DNA from 2 places in the Catenibacterium faecis genome. Region 1 is predicted to be linked to the other one. Evidence: riboswitches for the same ligand, from Rfam matches in the RefSeq annotation. Region 1 holds a riboswitch; the other holds the start of a gene.
What was found. A riboswitch is a leader RNA that binds a small molecule or an ion and turns the genes downstream of it on or off. The one in region 1 is predicted to bind ZMP and ZTP.
Positions count from the first base shown of each region.

Region 2: it holds a riboswitch for ZMP and ZTP, as region 1 does, so the genes downstream of both, H8909_RS04650 (phosphoribosylaminoimidazolecarboxamide formyltransferase) here and H8909_RS10615 (formate--tetrahydrofolate ligase) in region 1, are expected to answer to the same signal.

Region 1 is NZ_JACRWG010000055.1:61-3,878, reverse strand. Features, by position in the region: gene purE (5-(carboxyamino)imidazole ribonucleotide mutase) at 1-401, opposite strand, end outside; gene H8909_RS10615 (formate--tetrahydrofolate ligase) at 481-2,151, opposite strand; ZMP/ZTP riboswitch at 2,267-2,347, opposite strand; gene H8909_RS10610 (flavin reductase) at 2,438-2,956, shown strand; gene H8909_RS13645 (group II intron maturase-specific domain-containing protein) at 3,046-3,468, opposite strand; partial or broken gene H8909_RS13640 (reverse transcriptase domain-containing protein) at 3,532-3,753, opposite strand.
Region 2 is NZ_JACRWG010000013.1:10,532-14,349, forward strand. Features, by position in the region: gene H8909_RS04645 (ABC-F family ATP-binding cassette domain-containing protein) at 1-633, shown strand, start outside; ZMP/ZTP riboswitch at 1,588-1,673, shown strand; gene H8909_RS04650 (phosphoribosylaminoimidazolecarboxamide formyltransferase) at 1,712-2,890, shown strand; gene murB (UDP-N-acetylmuramate dehydrogenase) at 2,929-3,818, shown strand, end outside.

The sequences.
Region 1 (3,818 bases):
TCTGGATATTTGATTGCCATGATTTCAAGTGCTAACCAGGCAGCATTCTTAGCACCATCAATTGCAACTGTTGCAACTGGGATACCAGAAGGCATCTGGACAATTGATAATAAGGCATCCATTCCATCTAAACTTGCACCTTTAATTGGAATACCAATAACTGGTAACACTGTCATAGAAGCAACGACACCAGGTAAGGCAGCAGCCATACCAGCAGCTGTTAAAATAACATCTGTTCCATTGTTGTTGCATTCTTCTACAAATTCACTCAATGCACGATGTGCACGGTGTGCAGATAAAGCACGTACTTCAACATCTACGCCATATTCTTTTAATATAGCAATTCCTTTTTCTACCTTTGCTTCATCAGAGGCAGAACCCATAATTACTGCAGCTTTCATTTCAGTCCTCCATTATTTTCATTATGACTTTCATGATCTAGGTGCTCAGAGGCCTTTCACCTAAACTTGACCTCAATTATTAGAATAAACCAGTAATCTTACCTTCTTCATCAATATCCATATTATTAGCAGCTGGTACTTTTGGTAAACCTGGCATACGCATAATATTTCCAGAAATAGCAACTAAGAATCCAGAACCAGTATTTGGAATCAAGTCATTGATTGTTACCTTGAATCCTTCAGGACGTCCAAGTAAAGTCGCATCATCTGATAAAGAATACTGAGTTTTCGCAACACAAATTGGTAAATCACCTAAGCCCTGAGCAGTGAACTTCTTAATCTTGTTAGCTGCCTTTTTAGTGAAGACAACATCATCTGCACCATAGATTTCTTTGGCGATTGTCTTGATCTTTTCATCAATAGGCATATCTAATGAATAGATAGGTGCATAATGAGATTCTTCTGTTTCAAGGATATTTAATAGCTTGTTAGCAAGATCAATGCCTCCTTCGCCACCCTTAGCCCATACTTCAGAAATAGATACTTCAACATTTAATTCCTTACACATATCATCTAATAGCTTTAATTCAGCTTCTGTATCTGTAGGGAAAGCGTTAATAGCAACTATACAAGGTAAACCAAACTTTTTGATGTTTTCAATATGTTTAGTTAAGTTACCAATACCCTTCTTTAATGCTTCAAGGTTTTCAGTACCTAATTCTTTCTTATTAATACCACCATGCATCTTTAATGCACGAACAGTCGCAACAATGACAACTGCATCTGGATTTAAACCAGCCTGACGACACTTGATATCTAAGAACTTTTCAGCTCCTAAATCAGCACCAAATCCTGCTTCAGTAATGGCATAATCACCAAGTTTCATAGCAAGCTTTGTAGCCATGACTGAGTTACATCCATGAGCGATATTGGCGAATGGACCACCATGTACAAATACTGGAGTATGATCTAAAGTCTGTACAAGGTTAGGCTTGATAGCATCCTTTAATAATAAAGTTACAGCACCAGTTGCATGAATATCATCAACTGTGACTGGTTCACCATCATAATTATAAGCAACAATCATTCTTGCGGCTCTTGCTTTTAAATCTTCAAGAGAAGTAGATAAACATAAGATACCCATTACTTCACTTGCAACACTAATATCAAAACCATCTTCACGAGGAACACCATTTGGTTTACCGCCTAAACCAACAACAATATGTCTTAAAGCACGATCGTTTAAGTCAACAACTCTCTTCCATACAATCTGTCTAGTATCGATATTCAAAGGGTTACCCTGCTGAATAGAGTTATCAAGCATTGCCGCAATCAAGTTATTTGCTGAAGTGATGGCATGAATATCACCTGTGAAATGAAGGTTAATATCTTCCATAGGAACAACCTGGGCATATCCTCCACCAGCTGCACCACCTTTAATACCAAAGCAAGGGCCTAAACTTGGTTCACGCATTGCAACGATAGATTTCTTACCTAACTGATGTAATGCCTGTGATAAACCAATCATTGTAGTTGTCTTACCTTCACCTGCAGGTGTTGGGTTGATTGCAGTCACAAGAATTAATTTACCATCTGGATTATTTTCAACTTTCTTGATAGTTTCTAAAGAGATTTTTGCTTTATATTTACCATATAATTCTAAATCATCTTCAGTGAGTCCAATCTTTTCTGCCACATTTTTAATTGGCTCCATGACTGTACTCTGTGCAATTTCTACGTCTGTTAACATTTTTTTGTTTTTCCTCTCTTTCAGGTTATTTTCTTTCAAAACAATTATATACTAATCCAGTACCTGCATGCTTTCTTTTTTTTTGAAAAAACAAAAAAAGAGCCTACTAAGTCCAGGACGTTGCCCAGACGGTCGGCTCTTCAAGAAATTATACTCCATGTGGTTAATTCCACTTCCGTCAGTCGTATAATACAGTTGTAGTGTATCAAATAACCTATTGTTTGACAAGCACAAATTTGATTAAATAGTGGCATAAGTCTATAATAAGAGAACGGAGGTAATGACTATGTTTAAAGAAATAGATGTAAAGACATTTGATTTAGAAATATTCAATAAATTGAACAAAGAATGGGCACTACTTAGTGCAGGTAATAAAGACGCATTTAATACTATGACTATTTCATGGGGCGAGATGGGTACATTATGGAATAAGCCAGTGATGACTTGTTTTGTAAGACCACAGCGTTATACAAAGGAATTTATAGATTCTAATGATCAAATGACTCTTTCATTCTTTAATGGAGAACATATGAAAGATTTAACAGTATTAGGTAGAGAATCTGGACGTGATGGAGATAAGATTGCGAAGACTGATTTAACACCTACATTTATTGAAGGTCTTCCTACATTTGAAGAAGCAGACATTGTCGTTGTGGGAAAGAAACTCTATGAAGATACAATCAAGCCTGAATGTTTCTTAGATGAAACACTTGTGGATAAGAACTATCCTAATAAAGATTTCCATACAATGTATATCTGTGAAGTTGAAAAAATCTATAATAGAGTAGACAAGAAACAATGTTAATATTGGATTTAATTATTATTTCTGTGCCTCTCATTGCACCGTACGTACGGGTCTCATATACGGCGCTACATTTATATGATAATTTCAAACTAACTTAGATAGTAGTTAAGAGGATTGACCAAACCTGGTCTATCCTCTTTCTTAATGGCTAGAATCTTGGGACTAAGTAGAAAATTGACTACATGGCCATTGGCCTGTCTGTATAGACCTAGCCTAGTGTTTGCTACCGAAAATATTTGTTCATCTGTAAAGTGACAACTGAGTTTCTTATTCAGTTTCTGTAGATTAATATATATTCTTTTTGGTTTCTTCCATTGTTTAAGAATGATAACTCTGATTTTATGGCGAAGCCATTGACCAAAGACATCAACGAAATATTTCATCATACCTATTCGATAATAGTTAATCCACCCCACTACAATCTGATTGATTCTTTTGAATGTGACTGCAATAGGGCGTGCAATTCCTATCCTTCTAATAAGTTCTCTTCTACATTTATCGTAGAGTTTCATCTTGCTCTGATTGGAAGGCTTGCATTTCCATTCACCATTCCTTTGGAGGTAGGTGAATCCTAGAAACTTGCTTTCGGGTGGTCTGACCACCTTAGTCTTAGTAGCGCTGACTTTAAGAAATAGTTTCCTTTCTAGCCATGAAGTGACTGACTTCATTACTCTATTTGCACTCATTTCGCTCTTGACGAAGATATTGCAGTCATCTGCATATCTTACAAAGCGCAGTCCTCTATATTCCAATTCCTTGTCAAATTTATCTAAATAGATGTTAGAAAGGATTGGAGAAAGTGGACCTCCTTATGCGGACAAAGATATTATGCCGAGTTAATTTGAAATATCCTTTAATAATC
Region 2 (3,818 bases), on a different contig from region 1:
ACAAGTGAAGGAACACTTAGTGCTCGTAATATGTGTGAACGTTTCTTATTTGATGACCACGCCCAGTACACACAAATTGGTAAGTTATCCGGTGGTGAACAAAGAAGACTCTACTTATTAAAGGTATTAATGGGTGCACCTAATGTATTACTATTAGATGAACCGACGAATGATTTAGATATTGAAACATTGAATGTATTAGAAGATTATCTAGATACATTTAAAGGTATTGTGATTACTGTATCCCATGACCGTTATTTCCTAGATCGTATTGTAGATGGTTTATTTGTCTTTAAAGATCAGGAAATTCATTATGTGAATGGTGGCTATAGTGCTTCTATTGATATCACTAATACTAAGAAAGAAACAGAATCTCAGAAAGAAGATTATCGTAAACAAGCTAAAGAAAATAGAAAAAGAAGATTAACCTTCAGTGAAAAGAAAGAACTAGAAGGTATGGATGATCTCCTTATGAATCTAGAAACACGTTTAAGTGAGATCGATGAGGAAATGGGAAATACCCAGGACTTTGAAAAGCTTGATGAATTAAGTAAAGAACGTGATGAAGTTGAAAAGACTTTAGAAGAAAAGAATGAACGTTATCTAGAACTATTAGAAATAGAAGAAAGCTAATGAAAAGAGGAATCCATTTGGATTCCTCTTTTGCTATATAAGGAGAAGCATTAGACTCATTTGAATAATTTATCAAACCCATCTTATTGATATTGAGTTCTTTTTATTATTAGACTTTTTATGGATTCAACATTTTATTAGAAATTTTCATTTCTCACTGAATATAAGATCGAATCTTACCATAATTGCCGTATTACTTATTTACTTTTCGGTTCGTTAGACTAGGAAGTCAAGTAACATGTCTTATATTTAATGTTTTATCTTCTGTCTTCTCTTTTCGCTTATATCATACATTATCATCCACACAAATGCAAGCGTTTACACACATTTTCATAAATTGAAAATACAGTGATAAATAGATGCTTTTTCACAAATACAATTGACGTTAGTATACATATATTATACAATACAACTACGCTAGCGGTAGAAGTACTCTAAGTGAGCCTACTTGCGCAAAAACTCTTTGTCTATCGACAAGGAGTTTTTGTTTCCAAATGAAAAAGCTATGGCTTTTACATCACCATAGCTTTCCTGCTGGATACTAGGATTACATCTTTTGGATTCAATTTCCAGCATCATAGATAAATGGGAAAACCTTTTTTATAGCCTTCCAATATATAGATCAACGTACCTTATTATATTCAGGAGCTATCTCCCGTTTTCCACCTTTCATATAAACCATACATTATTGATATTGCATATAAATCATTATCGGTGGATAAATACGTTTTTCCTAATTTAATTGAGTATCCTCAACGGATACTCAGTCACAGTATCCCATTGGAATCTCTCCTTTCTGACCAAGTTCTTTGAGATGAATGTATATGTTAAGGAGGTCTTCCTCCTCTCTTTCTGACTTAATTATAGCCTAATAATTACAACCATGCAAGCGTTTACATTCTATTTTTATATAATGAAAATACTTGTTTTACAAAACTCTTTTTACTATAATGACATTAGTTATATGACTGACGGAAGTGGAATTGACCACAGGGAGTATAATAAATCAAATGAAGAAGCCGACCGTCTGGGCAAAGAAGCCTGGAGTATGTGTCGGCTTCTTTTTTTGGAGGAATCTATGAAAGAATTAGAATTAAAGTATGGCTGTAACCCAAATCAGAAACCTGCTAAGGTATTTATGGAGGAAGGAGAACTTCCTTTTACTGTCTTAAATGGTAAACCTGGTTATATCAACTTATTAGATGCTTTTAATAGCTGGCAGTTGGTGAAGGAATTAAAGGAAGCAGCTCATATGAGCTGTGCTGCAAGTTTTAAGCATGTATCTCCTGCTGGTGTGGCTATTGGGACACCTTTAACTGAAGTAGAAAGACAGATGTATTTTGTAAAGGAAAGTGCTGAAGTGTTAAGTCCTATCGCAAATGCCTATATTAAAGCAAGAGGTAGTGACCGTATGAGTTCATATGGCGATTTCTGTGCTCTTTCTGATGTATGTGATGAAGTGACTGCAAAACTTATTAATCGTGAAGTCAGCGATGGTATTATTGCCCCTGGTTATACAAAAGAAGCATTAGAAATACTTAAGAAGAAAAGAAGAGGCACTTATTGTGTATTACAGATGGACCCTCACTATGTACCTAATCCAGTAGAAATTAAGCAGGTATTTGGTATTACATTCCAGCAAGGTAGAAATAACTGTGTGATTAATGAAGAAATGTTTAAGGATGTTGTATCTAAAAATAAAGATATCCCTGAACATGCATTACATGATTTAATCCTTTCTATGATTACATTAAAGTATACACAGTCTAATTCTGTATGTTATGTCAAGAATGGTCAGGCTATTGGTATTGGAGCTGGTCAGCAGTCTCGTATTCATTGTACAAGACTTGCTGGTAATAAGGCAGATGTATGGTTCTTACGTCAGCATCCTAAGGTATTAGGTTTACAGTTTGCTGATGGTTTAAAACGTGCTGAAAAGGATAATACAATTGATGCATATGTATCAGATGATTATGAAGATGTGCTAGGTGATGATGTATGGCAGAACTATTTCAAAGTAAAGCCAGAAGTATTCACTAGAGAAGAAAAGAAAGAATGGTTAAAGAAGAATACAGATGTTGTACTAGGCAGTGACGCATTCTTCCCATTTGGAGATAATATTGAACGTGCTCATAAGAGTGGTGTGAAGTATGTAGGTGAACCAGGTGGTTCTATTCGTGATGATCATGTTATTGATACTTGTGATAAGTATGATATGGTACTCGCATTTACTCATCAAAGATTATTCCATCATTAATCCCCTACTTTTGTTGTAACTGTGTTATAATGCACTTTATGAAAATAAATGAGAATGTAAAAATTAAAGAACTCACTACAATGCGCCTAGGCGGTCTAGCGCGTTATGTGATTGAATTAGAGACCGTAGAAGATGTAGAAAAAGCTTACTTATTTGCGAAAGAACGTCAATTACCTGTATTTATTCTAGGTACAGGAAGTAATGTAATTGGAAAAGATGAAGGTTTCAAGGGGGTTATTCTTTTAAACCGTATTAAAGGTATACGTTTTATTGATGAATTGACGATTGATGCAATGGGTGGAGAACTACTTGATGATTTAGTTGCTTTTACTACAGAAAAGAATTTATCTGGTATTGAAGCATTAAGTGCTATTCCTGGTACTGTCGGTGCTGCACCTGTCCAAAATGTAGGTGCTTATGGTCAGGAAATAGAACAGGTATTAGAGTCTGTATATGCTTATGATTTCAAGGAAGAAAAGTATGTCACTATTAAGAAAGAAGATATGAATCTAGGTTATAGACAAAGCATCTTTAATCAGGGTGAAGATGCTGGACGTTATTTGATTATCTCTATGAGAATTCATTTAAGTCATGATAGACTTACTCCTCCTTTCTATACTTCTTTACAGAGTTATGTAGAAGAACATCAGATTACTGATTTTTCTCCTAAATCTATTAGAGAGATGGTTACTGAAATACGCTGGTCTAAGTTACCTAAACCAGAAGAAATGGCTAGTTCTGGATCATTCTTTAAAAATGTTTATTTAGATGATCAAGAAGCAGAACGTTTAAGAAGTATGAATGTTCCTGTCTGGGAAGGTAATAAAGTCCCTTCTGGATGGTTAATAGACCATGCTGGATTAAAGGGTAAATCATTTTATGGTATGCGTGTATCAGAAAAAGCTGCACTGATCTTAATTAATGAAAG